DNA from 4 places in the Streptomyces sp. CA-142005 genome. Region 3 is predicted to be linked to each of the others. Evidence: riboswitches for the same ligand, from Rfam matches in the RefSeq annotation. Region 3 holds a riboswitch; each other region holds the start of a gene.
What was found. A riboswitch is a leader RNA that binds a small molecule or an ion and turns the genes downstream of it on or off. The one in region 3 is predicted to bind cyclic di-AMP.

Region 1: another riboswitch for cyclic di-AMP. It lies ahead of ACQPXS_RS23360 (M23 family metallopeptidase); the one in region 3 lies ahead of ACQPXS_RS28120 (NlpC/P60 family protein).
Region 2: another riboswitch for cyclic di-AMP. It lies ahead of ACQPXS_RS20845 (transglycosylase family protein); the one in region 3 lies ahead of ACQPXS_RS28120 (NlpC/P60 family protein).
Region 4: another riboswitch for cyclic di-AMP. It lies ahead of ACQPXS_RS27215 (transglycosylase SLT domain-containing protein); the one in region 3 lies ahead of ACQPXS_RS28120 (NlpC/P60 family protein).

What each region holds. Positions count from the first base shown of each region.
Region 1 is NZ_CP192078.1:4,976,314-4,979,513, reverse strand. Features, by position in the region: gene ACQPXS_RS23370 (dihydrofolate reductase family protein) at 1-864, shown strand, start outside; tRNA gene ACQPXS_RS23365 (tRNA-Met) at 924-997, opposite strand; cyclic di-AMP (ydaO/yuaA leader) riboswitch at 1,307-1,451, shown strand; gene ACQPXS_RS23360 (M23 family metallopeptidase) at 1,461-2,489, shown strand; gene ACQPXS_RS23355 (aldo/keto reductase) at 2,561-3,200, shown strand, end outside.
Region 2 is NZ_CP192078.1:4,447,290-4,450,489, reverse strand. Features, by position in the region: gene ACQPXS_RS20855 (DUF899 family protein) at 1-160, opposite strand, end outside; gene ACQPXS_RS20850 (transglycosylase family protein) at 452-1,513, shown strand; cyclic di-AMP (ydaO/yuaA leader) riboswitch at 1,696-1,868, shown strand; gene ACQPXS_RS20845 (transglycosylase family protein) at 1,873-2,568, shown strand; gene eno (phosphopyruvate hydratase) at 2,904-3,200, shown strand, end outside.
Region 3 is NZ_CP192078.1:5,987,209-5,990,408, forward strand. Features, by position in the region: gene ACQPXS_RS28115 (tellurite resistance/C4-dicarboxylate transporter family protein) at 1-555, opposite strand, end outside; gene ACQPXS_RS28120 (NlpC/P60 family protein) at 758-1,948, opposite strand; cyclic di-AMP (ydaO/yuaA leader) riboswitch at 1,956-2,124, opposite strand; gene pcrA (DNA helicase PcrA) at 2,386-3,200, shown strand, end outside.
Region 4 is NZ_CP192078.1:5,805,052-5,808,251, forward strand. Features, by position in the region: gene ACQPXS_RS27205 (FAD-dependent oxidoreductase) at 1-160, shown strand, start outside; gene ACQPXS_RS27210 (HAD family hydrolase) at 292-1,104, shown strand; gene ACQPXS_RS27215 (transglycosylase SLT domain-containing protein) at 1,215-1,706, opposite strand; cyclic di-AMP (ydaO/yuaA leader) riboswitch at 1,711-1,892, opposite strand; gene ACQPXS_RS27220 (polyprenyl synthetase family protein) at 2,481-3,200, shown strand, end outside.

The sequences.
Region 1 (3,200 bases), 1.0 Mb from region 3:
GACCTCGACCCCGACGCAAACTTCTGGCACACCGGCGGCGACAAGCTCGTCTACACCACCGACCGGGGTGCCGAGCGGGCCGCCCGCCGCCTCGGCGGCGCCGCCGACATCGTCCCGCTCGGCCCCGGCCTCGACTGGCGGGCCCTGCTGTCCCACCTGCACGACGTGCGCGGGGTCGGACGGCTGATGGTCGAGGGCGGCGGCACGGTCCACACCCAGCTGCTGCAGCTGGGCCTCGCCGACGAGCTCCAGCTGGTCCTCGCCCCGCTCTTCGTCGGCGACCCCGCCGCGCCCCGCCTGTTCGGCCCCGGTGGCTACCAGTCCGGCCGGCTGCGTCTGACCGAGACCCGCCGGATCGAGGACGTCGTCCTCATGCGCTACGAGCCCACCGCGCCCGGCACGGGTCCCCTCGCCACCGCCGCCGACCGGCACTGGCTGCGCACCGCCTGTGAACTCGCCGCGCTGTGTCCGCCCTCGGAGACGGCGTTCAGCGTCGGCGCGGTGGTGGTCGCCGCCGACGGTACGGAGCTGGCTCGCGGCCACTCCCGGGAGGGGGATGATCCCGTGGTCCACGCGGAGGAGGCCGCGCTCGCGAAGATCGACCCGGCGGATCCGCGACTGGCTGCCGCCACGGTGTACAGCAGCCTGGAGCCCTGCGCGCGGCGTGCCTCGCGGCCCGCGCCCTGCGCCGAGCTGATCCTTCGGGCGGGGGTGCGCCGGGTGGTCACCGCCTGGCGGGAGCCGGACACGTTCGTGGCGGCGGCCGACGGTACGGGGATTCTGGTCAAGGCGGGTGCCGAGGTGGTCGTCCTGCCCGAGCTGGAGGAATCCGCCAAGGCGCCGAACGGGCATCTGCTGGGCTGAGGCGCCCGTGCAAACGCTCAGGGCCCGGAATCCGAGGATTCCGGGCCCTGAGCCTTCAGTAGCGGGGACAGGATTTGAACCTGCGACCTCTGGGTTATGAGCCCAGCGAGCTACCGAGCTGCTCCACCCCGCGTCGTTGTGTCTCTACTGTACACCACGCGGTCATCCGATCGGCCGCACACCGGTCACCCCTCCACGACTCCCGTGATCACCTTCACCGACAGTGACCGGACGACAGCCCTCCGCATAACATCTGAGTCACCATCAAAAACGCGGACGCTCCTGAGCGGTGGCCAACTCGCCCGGTTTGGAGTGTTCTTGAACGGTAAGTCCATCGTTGAAAGCGTTAATGATCAAGCCGAACGGCTTGGAAAGTGGCTGCCGGGTCTATTAACGTTCGATAACGCAGCGCGGTCGTCCCAGCCGTCACAAGAGGCGGCTCCGTGCGCACGCGTCGAATCCCGCAAGGGAACCGGGGAACCACCATCTTGGGGTGAATCGCGCGGATACCAGCCGGTATACGCGCGTAGGAGACCTTCCTGCTCCGAACCCGTCAGCTAACCCGGTAGGCGGAGGAAGGAAAGGAGTACGCCCGAGTGGCGTCCAACCGGCCCGCCCCAGAAGCCCCGTTCGTGCCCGCGCAAGCCCAGCCGGAGACCTTCGGCTACGGCGCCTACCGCGCCGAGGAGGGGCCCTGGGAGGAGTGGAACCCCACCGAGGACTCCGTCGCCCCGGTCCGTGGCCGGCACCGCGTCGCCAAGCAGCGCGGCGGCTTCGCACGCAGCTCCACCGTCCTCGGCGTCGGCGTGATCGCCGCGGTCGGCGCGGGCGGCATGGCCAGCGCCAACACCGGCAAGCCGCCGGTCTCCATATCCATGCCGGACCTGGACTCCGTCGAGCACATCTTCGACGGCGGCTCCTCCGACACACCGCAGGCCTCCACCACCGGGCTCAGCCACGTGGGCGTGACCACGGACAGCGCCGACAGCGGCAACGCCGGCGAGGCCCTGCGCAACCGGATCATGGCCCAGGCCGAGCAGCAGAAGGGCCAGGCCGACGGCAAGGCCACCGCCGCCGCGATCGCCGCCGCCGACCAGCAGGCCGCCGCCGCGGCCGCCAAGGCGGAGAAGGAGGCCGCCGCCAAGGCCGCCGCCGCCAAGGAGAAGGCGGAGGCCGACGCCAAGAAGGCCGCCGAGGCCGCGCGGCTGGCCGAGCTGGCCAAGCAGTACCAGCTGCCCGTCGTCTCGTACACGATCACCGGCACCTTCGGGCAGCCCGGCGCGATGTGGTCCTCCGGCTACCACACCGGCCTCGACTTCGCCGCCCCGACCGGCACGCTCATCAAGGCCATCCACAGCGGCACGGTCACCGAGGCGGGCTGGGCCGGCGCCTACGGCTACCGCACCGTCCTGACCCTGGACGACGGCACCGAGCTGTGGTTCTGCCACCAGTCCTCGATCAACGTCTCCGTCGGCCAGAAGGTCTCCACCGGCGAGGTCATCGGCCGGGTCGGCGCCACCGGCAACGTCACCGGCCCCCACCTCCACCTGGAGGTCCACCCGAACGGCCAGGCCACCGCCGTCGACCCGGCGCCGTGGCTGCGCGACAAGGGCCTCAACCCCTGACAGCCGTCTGTACGGGGGACTTTGCACCGGCGGCGGAATGCGATCATCTGCCGCCGGTGTTGATGTGGAGCATGACTTCCCTGCGCACACTCGGTTCCTCCGACCTCGAGGTCTTCCCGCTCTGCCTGGGCGGCAACGTCTTCGGCTGGACCGCCGACGAGGAGACCTCCTTCGCCGTCCTGGACGCCTACACGGCCGCCGGCGGCAACTTCATCGACACCGCCGACTCCTACTCGGCCTGGATCGAGGGCCACAAGGGCGGCGAGTCCGAGACGGTCATCGGCAAGTGGGTCAAGTCCCGAGGCAACCGCGACCGCGTCGTCATCGCGACCAAGGTCAGCCAGCACCCCGAGTTCCAGGGCCTGTCCGCTGCCAACATCAAGGCCGCCGCGGACGCCTCCCTGCGCCGCCTGGACACCGACCACATCGACCTCTACTACACCCACTTCGACAAGCCCGAGGTCCCGGTCGAGGAGATCATCGGCGCGCTGGACGAGCTGGTGAAGGCGGGCAAGGTCCGCCACATCGCCGCCTCCAACATCAGCCCCGAGCGCCTGAGGGCCTCGCTCGACTTCTCCGACCGCGAGGGCCTCGCCCGCTATGTCGCCCTCCAGCCCCACTACAACCTCGTCTCCCGCGACACCTACGAGGGCCCGCTGCAGGACCTGGCCGCCAAGGAGGGCCTGTCCTCGGTGCCCTACTTCTCCCTCG
Region 2 (3,200 bases), 1.5 Mb from region 3:
GGAAGACGTAGTCGTCGACCGCGGCGCCCTGCGGGAGCGCCCTGCGCAGGGCCGCGACCCTCTCGCGGTGGCGCATGAGTTCGATCTCGGCGTCGCGGAGTTCCTCGCGTGCGGCGAGGTAGTCCGCGGACTCGCCGGGCAGCCGGGTGTGCCGCGCCATCGTGTCCTCCTGGACGGGAAGCCCCCCGGGGGGTCATGTCGAGTCCATGGTCGCGGCCGCCCCGCGGGCAGGGCGTGAGGCGTCGCCGTTCCGACGGGTGACAAAGCGGGCAGGAGGGGACGATCGGCCGCCGCACAGCAGGAGATGACAAACATTCAACACTGTGATCTTCACGTGATCTGCGCGGCATGAACTTGTGACAAGTGATCGTCTGCCGATACGTTCACTCATCAGCGTGGCGAGAGGCACTGCTTCGCCCGCCGGTCCTGCTGTCGCACGAAAGGCTTCCGCATGCTCTCCGGGAACGGTCGTCACCGTCGCCCCCGTCAGGCTCCGGCCCTCCTCGTCGCGGCCGGGGTGACCGGCTCCGCCATCGCCATCCCGCTGCTCGGCGCCGCGAGCGCCAACGCGGCCGACGGCACCACGTGGGACAAGGTCGCCGAGTGCGAGAGCGGCGGCTCCTGGAGCGCGGACAGCGGAAACGGCTACTACGGCGGTCTGCAGATCTCGCAGGAGGACTGGGACGAGTACGGCGGCACGCAGTACGCCGAGAGCGCCGACCAGGCCAGCCGCTCGCAGCAGATAGCCGTCGCCGAGAAGATCCTCGCCGACCAGGGCACCAAGCCGTGGGCCATGTGTGCGCTGACCGCCGGGCTGACCTCCCACTCCGGTTCGGTCGACGTCGACCCCGGCGTCGGTGGCTCCGGCGGTTCGGGTGACGCGTCCGGCTCGGCCGGCCACTCCGGCTCGTCCGGTCTGTCGGATTCGTCCTCCTCGGACTCCGCTTCCGGCTCCAACTCCGGCTCGGACTCCTCCGGCTCGGACTCCACCGGCTCCTCCTCGGACGAGAGCACCGCACCGGCCCCGGGCTCGGGCAGCCACGCCACCGGAACCCCGGACGGCGCCGGTGACTTCACCGGAACCAGCACCCCCAAGTCCGACAAGACTGACAAGTCCGGCTCGCGCGACGGCGGAGGTTCACAGGGAGGCGACAGCTCTCCCACAGCAACCCCGAGCGCCGACAACCCGGACAATTACCAGCAGAGTGCCGGTTCCTGGAGCCTGGTCGACACCGGCGCGCTCGGCAGTGGCGGACGTCACCGCGGCGAGAGCGCGGACGAAAGCGTGACAAACGGTCAGAACGCCACGCCTTCCGGCCGCCACGCCGGCCGCGGATCGGACACCTACACCGTCCGCGAGGGCGACTCCCTCGCCTCCATCGCCGACTCCCTTGACGTCGACGGCGGGTGGCATGCGCTCTACGCCGCCAACAAGAAGGTCATCGGCGCCGACCCGGACCACATCGCCGCCGGTCAGACCCTGGAAGTCCATGCCGAAAACGGCGACGGCTAGCGGGAATTGACGCCCCACTTCGCGGCTGATGTCCGGTTTGGTGAAAGTGTGGGATGAGTCTCAGAAGCCCTGATCGTCTTTGAAAATCCGACGATCGCATGTCTACGGTCAGGACCGCTCGTCACCACGAGCCCCGGCAGCCGCAACGCCGAATCCTGCCAGCGGATGCCCGGGAACAGTCGTCGCGTCAAGCGCCGTAGGCAGGAGCGGGGGACCCAAGGTAAGCGCCGGGCCCAGCGGTTGACGCTGGTCCGGCTTGGGGTGAAGCCGCGCCTCGGATGAACGAGTGCGCGGCCGGGCAACTCAACCGGCCCGAACCCGACAGCTCACCTCGCAGGCGTCGGTGAGGGGATCGATCCATGCTGTTCTCCGGCAAGGGCACGCACCGTCGCCCGTCCAAGGCCGTCCGCGCCATCACGCTCGCCGGTGTCGCCGGCGCCGCCGTCGCCGCCCCGCTGATGGCGGCCGGCAACGCCTCCGCCGCCACCGCCTCCGAGTGGGACAAGGTCGCCCAGTGCGAGTCGGGCGGCAACTGGTCCATCAACACCGGCAACGGCTTCTACGGTGGCCTGCAGTTCACCAACTCCACCTGGGCCGCGTACGGCGGCACCGCCTACGCCGCGCGTGCCGACCTCGCCACCAAGGCGCAGCAGATCGCCGTCGCCGAGAAGGTCCTCGCGGGCCAGGGCAAGGGCGCCTGGCCGGTGTGCGGCACGGGCCTGTCGAGCACGCCGTACAACGGCTCCGCCCCGGCGGCCGCCAAGAGCACCACCAAGAGCACCACCAAGAGCACCGCCACCCGCTCCACCGGCCAGGCCGCCACCCGCTCCACCACGCGCACGGCCCCGTCGGCGAGCAAGACCGTCACCACCCCGACCGGCAAGAAGGTCGAGAAGGGCGACGGCGAGTACAAGGTCGTCAAGGGCGACACCCTCAGCGCCATCGCCGAGAAGCACCACGTGGCCGGCGGCTGGCAGAAGCTGTTCCAGCTGAACAAGGACATCGTCAAGGACGCCGACCTCATCTACCCGGGCCAGCAGCTGCACCTGAAGTGACGCCTGGCTCCGAACGGGCTCACAGTGCCCTCACATCCCCGGCCCGCATGCTGAGGGCCTCGTGAGGGCCACCCCCGTCCCCACGGGCTCCCCGCCCCGGCGCGTGTTCCCCCGTACGCGCCGGGGCGGGGTCTTGCGTTTCCCCACTCTTCAGCAGGGCCTCACCGGCAGGCCCCTTTGTTCCGTGGGTGAACAATAGGTACCGTCTGCGTGTCTCTCCTGTCCACGGGACGGTCGGTCGGTGGCCGACGCGCCGGGGACGGTTAGGCTCTAGTCGCAAGGCACAGCCGTAAGGCACACAGCCCCGCACTTCCAGCGTCACATCCAAGAAGGAGATGCTCGTGCCGTCCATCGACGTCGTCGTAGCCCGGGAAATCCTGGACTCCCGAGGCAACCCCACGGTCGAGGTCGAGGTCGGCCTCGACGACGGCAGCACGGGTCGTGCCGCCGTCCCGTCCGGCGCCTCCACCGGCGCCTTCGAGGCCATCGAGCTCCGCGACGGCGACCCGAACCGCTACCAGGGCAAGGGCGTCGAGAAGGCCGTCCTCGCCGTCATCGAGCAGATCGGCCCGGAGCTGGTCGGCTACGACGCCACCGAGCAGCGCCTGATCGACCAGGCCATGTTCGACCTG
Region 3 (3,200 bases):
CACCTGCCGTGCGTCGAAGTGGACCAGCGCCAGGCCGTAGAGCGCCAGGCCCAGCCAGAACAGCACCAGCGCGGTGTGCGCGAGCCATGCCGTGCGCTCGGCCGTGGCCAGCGTGGCGGCCAGGACGGCGAGCCCCTCTGTGGCCACACAGCACAGGAACACCGCCCCCGGCATGCGCGGCCTCCAGCGCCGTACGACCAGGAACAGCAGCACCGGCCAGAGCAGCGCCGCGAGCGCCAGGAGCGCCTCGGCCAGGGTCTGCCGGCCCAGCGCCGAGATCCGCGTGCCGAGCACCGTGGTCGCGGCGACGGACGTGAGCGCGCCCGGGCTCTCCGCCTCGGTCGCCCAGCGTCCCCGCTCGCCGACCAGCCGCAGCACGAACCCCGCGGCCAGCACGGCCCAGGCGACGCACGTCAGCGCCAGCGCCACCCAGGAGACCGCCTCGTCGCCGGTCATGTGCAGCCCCACCGACAGGATGCCGGTCGCCATCACGGCGGCTCCGGCCGCGGGGGACCGCCCCGCCCACCACACGCGCAGACCTGAGATGCCGGGCATGCGCCGATGCTAGGGAGCCGCGGCGGCCCTGCCCGGAAGGGCACGCGCGCGTGATGAGCAAAAACGCCGGTACGCGTGTATGAGGCGGGAAGAGCGGGCAGCCCCGCGCCTGGACAGGGCGCGCCCACGCGGACGTGCAATTCCCCGGCACGCCCGCGTGGAGCGCGAAAGAGCCGAGGCGCGCCCGGCCCGGGGCAGGCCGTCAGCCCGGGCGGACCACGCTGTGGATGATCGACTCTCCGCCGTAGTAGATGGACTCCTCGCGGACGTACGCGCCCGGCTTGGGGGCGTGGATCATCATGCCGTTGCCTATGTAGACGCCGACGTGGCTGATGTCGTCGTAGAAGAAGATCAGGTCGCCCGGCCGCGCGTCGGCGAGCGAGACCGTGGTGCCCGCATCGACCTGGTCGTACGTGGTGCGCGGAAGCGTGACGCCGGCGGCCTTCCAGGCGGCCTGGGTGAGGCCCGAGCAGTCGTAGGAGTCCGGCCCGGTCGCGCCCCACACGTACGGCTTGCCGATCTGCGCGCGGGCGAAGGCGATCGCCTTCTCGGCCTTCGTGTCGTACGAGCTGGATGTGGTGGTGGACCCGGACGAGTCGGAGCCCGTCGAGCCCGATCCGGACCCTGACCCCGTGGACGAGGACGACGACGAGTCGGCCTGCTGCTGCGCTGCCTGCTGCTGGGCCGCCTGCTGCTTCGCCAGCTCGGCCGCCTTGCGCGCCGCCTCCTGCTGCTTCTCCCGCTCGATGGCGGCCAGCCGCGCCTTCTCCTGGGCGTTCAGCTGCGACAGCAGCTCGCGGGCCGACGCCAGCTTCTTCTGGACGGTGGACTTGGCGGTCTGCAGGTCGTGTTGGGAGTCGTTCAGCGTCTGCAGGCTCTGCGCGGCTTCCCGCCGCTTCTTCATGGTCGTGGCCTGCTCGCCGATGTAGTCGTCGACCGCGCGCTTCTCCCGCGAGGTCAGCCGGTTCATCAGCTGGGTCTGGTCGAAGTAGTCCTGCGGGTCGTTCGCCAGCAGGAAGGTGGCCGTGTCGGGAGCGGCGGCGCCGGTGCGGTACTGGGCCGCGGCGAACGAACCCAGCTCCTCGCGGGCCTTGTTGAGGCGTTCGGTGCGCCGGGCGAGGTCGTCGCGCAGGGCGTCGACGCGGCCCCGCTGCTTACCGGTCCGCTCCTTGGCCGCGTTGTACTTCTCGGTCGCCGACTCCGCCTGGCGGTAGAGATCGTCGACCTTCTTCTCGACCTCCTCCAGGCTCGGCTTGGCGTGATCGGTACGGGGGGCGGCCTCTGCGGTCTGCGAGAGCACGGCCATGGAGGTGAGGGCGGCGGTGGCGAGGGCGGGGGTGCGAAGGCCCGTTCCGATGGTCCCGCCGGGGCGCGGCTTGCGGTGCGACGCCAAGGGAGGCGACTCCTTCCAATGGGCCGCCTACCGGGTTAGCTGTCGGGTTCGGGCGGTGGTTCGGAAGGGTTGCCCTACGGCGGCGTCCCGGGTGGGAGCCGGCCGATTCACCCCAAGGTCGGTGGGTCCCCGGCTCCGGGCGCCCTGCGGCGCGCCGGACTCGGCGGAGGCCGCGCGGCCCGGCGGGGTTCGCCGGTAGGGGTCGTACGGCCCGGACGCACGCTAGCCAACTCGTGTGACTCCTGTGAAGGTTGGTGCGTGATATGTCCGATACATTTTCGTGACCTGGGCCGGGTTTCGCTCCTATGTCATCGGACGGTTCCCCTGTGTGAGCAGGCCGCGGGCCACTCGGCGGTGAAGACCGGCTGCGTTCCGGGCCCGCCATGTTCCGGGGACGGCGACCGGTTGTCGGTGGGGCGCCCTAGACTCGTAGAGCGATGAGCAGCCTCTTTGACGACAGCTTCCTGGCGGACCTCCAGGCCCCTCGCGGGCACGAGGAGGAGCCCCCGCCGCCGCCCGAGGACGATCACGCTCCGGAGTCGCTTCCGGACGATCTGTTCGGCGGGAAGTTCGACGTGCCGCCGGACCGGGACGCGTACTACCGCGACGGCGCCCCGCGCCCCGCCCTCGACGCCGCGGCCCTGCTGGCGGGGCTGAACGACAACCAGCGCGCCGCGGTCGTGCACGCGGGCTCCCCGCTGCTCATCGTGGCCGGCGCCGGCTCCGGCAAGACCCGTGTGCTCACCCACCGCATCGCCCACCTGCTCGCCGAGCGGCACGTGCACCCGGGCCAGATCCTCGCGATCACCTTCACCAACAAGGCCGCGGGCGAGATGAAGGAGCGCGTCGAGCAGCTCGTCGGCCCGCGCGCGAACGCGATGTGGGTGATGACCTTCCACAGCGCGTGCGTGCGCATCCTGCGCCGCGAGTCCAAGAAGCTCGGCTTCACGTCGTCGTTCTCGATCTACGACGCCGCCGACAGCAAGCGCCTGATGGCCCTGGTCTGCCGCGACCTGGACCTCGACCCCAAGCGCTTCCCGCCGAAGTCGTTCAGCGCGAAGATCAGCAACCTGAAGAACGAGCTGATCGACGAGGAGGACTTCGCCGCCCAGGCCACCGACGGCTTCGAGAAGACCCTCGCCCAGGCCTACGCGCTCTACCAGTCGCGGCTGCGCGAGGCCAACGCGCTCGACTTCGACGACCTGATCATGACGACGGTCAACCTGCTGCGCGCCTTCCCGGACGTCGCCGA
Region 4 (3,200 bases), 180 kb from region 3:
CACGCCGAAGCTCGGCCCCGGGTACGTCTCGTCCGTTCCCGGCCTGTATTTCACCGGCCTGCCGGCGGCGTCGTCGTACGGCCCGGTGATGCGCTTCGTCTGCGGCACGGAGTTCGCCTCGCCGCGCCTGACGAAACACCTGGCGTCGGCCCACGGCTGAAGCCGCCGACCGCCCGTGCCGAGTCCCGTCATCAACCTGGAGTCGCAAGGCACCACTTGGGGTGGAACAGCACGTAAGTGCGCAGGACGACAAGGTGAGTCGGTGGGGCCCGGTATCCGTATTCTCTGATCATGGCAGCCTCCCCCACATATGCACTGATCGCCACCGACCTGGACGGAACGCTGCTGCGCGGCGACGACACCGTCTCCGACCGGTCGCTCGCCGCGCTCGCGCGGGTGGCGCGGGCCGGCGCCCGGCACCTGGTGGTGACGGGCCGCCCGGCCCCGCGGGTACGGCAGCTCCTCGCGCACCTCGGCTGCACGGGGCTCGCGGTGTGCGGGCAGGGCGCACAGGTCTACGACGCCGGGACCGGCCGCCTGCTGTGGTCGGTCCGGCTGGACCGGGAGCTGGCCGAGACCGCGCTCGGCAAGATCGAGGCCGAGGTGGGGCAGGTGTACGCGGCCGTGGACCAGGACGGGGTCGACGGGCTCACGCTCATCGAACCCGGCTACCGGATGCCGCACCCCACCCTGCCCGCGGTGCGGGTCGACCGGCGTGACGACCTGTGGTGCGCGCCCATCAGCAAGGTGCTGCTGCGCCATGCCGAGCTGTCCGACGACGAGTTGGCGGCCACGGCGCGCGGCGTGGTGGGCGACCTGGCGACGGTCACCATGTCCGGGCCGGGGACCGTGGAGCTCCAGCCGTCGGGGGTGACCAAGGCGACCGGTCTCGCGCTGGCCGCCGAGCGGCTCGGGATCGCGGCGGAGGAGGCGCTGGCGTTCGGCGACATGCCCAACGACATCCCGATGTTCGACTGGGCGGGGCGCGGGGTCGCCATGGCCGGCGCGCACCCCGAACTGAAGGCGGTGGCCGACGAGATCACTCTGTCGAACGAGGACGACGGAGTCGCCGTCGTCCTCGAAAGACTGTTCCCGACCGACTGACCGGCACATCAGTACACGGCCGCCCCGGAAGGAGCGACGGCCGCCCGGTGTGCCCCTCCGTCAGGTGAGGGCACACCGGGCGGCCGATGCCGTGCCGGTCGGCGGGACCGTCAGTACGCGCTGTGCACGTTGTCGATCGAGCCGTACCGGGCGGCGGCGTAGTTGCAGGCCGCGGTGATGTTCGCGACCGGGTCGTAGGGGTCGAAGGAGGTGCCGGCCACGTGGTACGCCTTGAAGGTCGGGTCGATCACCTGGAGCAGCCCCTTGGACGGGATGCCCTTGGCGGCGTTGGAGTCCCAGAGGTTGATGGCCTTCGGGTTGCCGGAGGACTCCCGGATGATGTTGCGATAGATGCCGTTGTAGGTGCCCGGAATGCCCTTCTGGGCCATGATCGCGAGGGACTCGCGGATCCAGCCGTCGAGGTTGTTCGAGTACCCGGCGGTGGTGGTGGAGGCAGCCTTGGAGGTCGTGCCGGTGGCTGCGGAGGCGCTGGTGGCGCCGATGAGCGAGAGGGTGAGGACGGCGGCGCCGGTGCCGGCGACCGTGAGGGCGCGGACCAGGCGGTTGTTGCGCGGGCGGCGGTGCTTGGCGGCAGCAGACATGGGGAAGTCCTCTCCGTCGCCTGCGAGGTGAGCTGTCGGGTTCGGGCGGGGAGGTGCCCGGCCGCGTCTTCCTGAGAAGGCGTGGCTTCACCCCGAGCCGTTCCGGTGCGACGTGTGCCGACCGGCCCGGCGACTTACCTGGGTCCCCCGCTCCTGCCGTACGAATGAGTTCGTCGATGGGTCACGCGGGCGGCGGCAGGATTCGGCGTCCGCCCGACGGCCCGGAACGTATGCGAGAGCACATGCCGGGAACAAGTACCGGATGCACACTAAGTACTATTTGACCTTTGTCTGTGGCATATGGGGTACTTGATCCTTTGCGGTTGCCAACCCTCAACTCGCCGATGTGACAAGGGTGGAGGTGGCCTGACGGGCTCCTGGGGGTCGCAGGTCGGCCGTGACCCAATTCACGAAATAACAAAGTATTTCAAATCGGACATGGGGGGTTCGGGTGGATCGGGTGGGTGATGGCGCCCGTGGTGGAGCCTGTCGCGGAACCCGTGACGGGCCGTCTGTCGTTGTCTGGGGCGTAGGCATTACTCCGCTCGCCCCCTCGACTCGCGACAAAGCATCTGGATTCCTGTTAAGTCGATAAATGTCCGCTCTTATCACTTGATCAAAAACATACCGGTCGTGATCCGATACCGCCCAGGCTGGACCGGTGGGCGCTATCGGTGATCGAAACAGGACCGGATACGCTGAGTTGAGTGATGGCAGCGACCTATCGACAAACCGTGTAATCGCCAGCAGACACCAGCAGACAGGAGACCCCTCGTGACCGTCGTCGGGCCGTTCGGGCTGAGCGTGCGGGACCAGGCTCTGGAAGCCGATGTCCAGGCCGGATTGGCGGCTGTCGAGGAAGGCTTGCTCGAGGCCACCAAGAGCGAGGTCCCGTTCATCACGGAGGCCGCGCAGCACCTCGTACGAGCCGGCGGGAAGCGGTTCAGGCCGCTGCTCGTGATGCTCGCGGCCCAGTTCGGCGACCCCTACGCGCCGGGCGTCGTGCCCTCGGCCGTGGTCGTGGAGCTGACCCACCTGGCCACGCTGTACCACGACGACGTCATGGACGAGGCGGCCGTACGGCGCGGCGTGGACAGCGCCAACACCCGCTGGGGCAACTCCGTCGCGGTCCTCACCGGCGACTTCCTCTTCGCCCGCGCCTCCCAGATCCTCGCCGACCTCGGCCCCGAGGCGGTCCGGGTGCAGGCCCTCGCCTTCGAGCGGCTGGTCACGGGCCAGATCCTGGAGACCGCCGGCCCCTCCGACGGCCGCGACCCGGTCGAGCACTACCTGGACGTGCTCGGCGGCAAGACGGGCTCGCTGGTGGCGGTGTCGTGCCGGTTCGGCGCGATGATGTCCGGTGCCGACGAGACGGTCGTCGACGTGCTCACCCAGTACGGCGAGCGGCTCGGGGTCGCCTTCCAGCTCGCCGACGACGTCCTGGACATCGCCTCCGACTCGCACGAGTCCGGCAAGACCCCGGGGACCGACCTG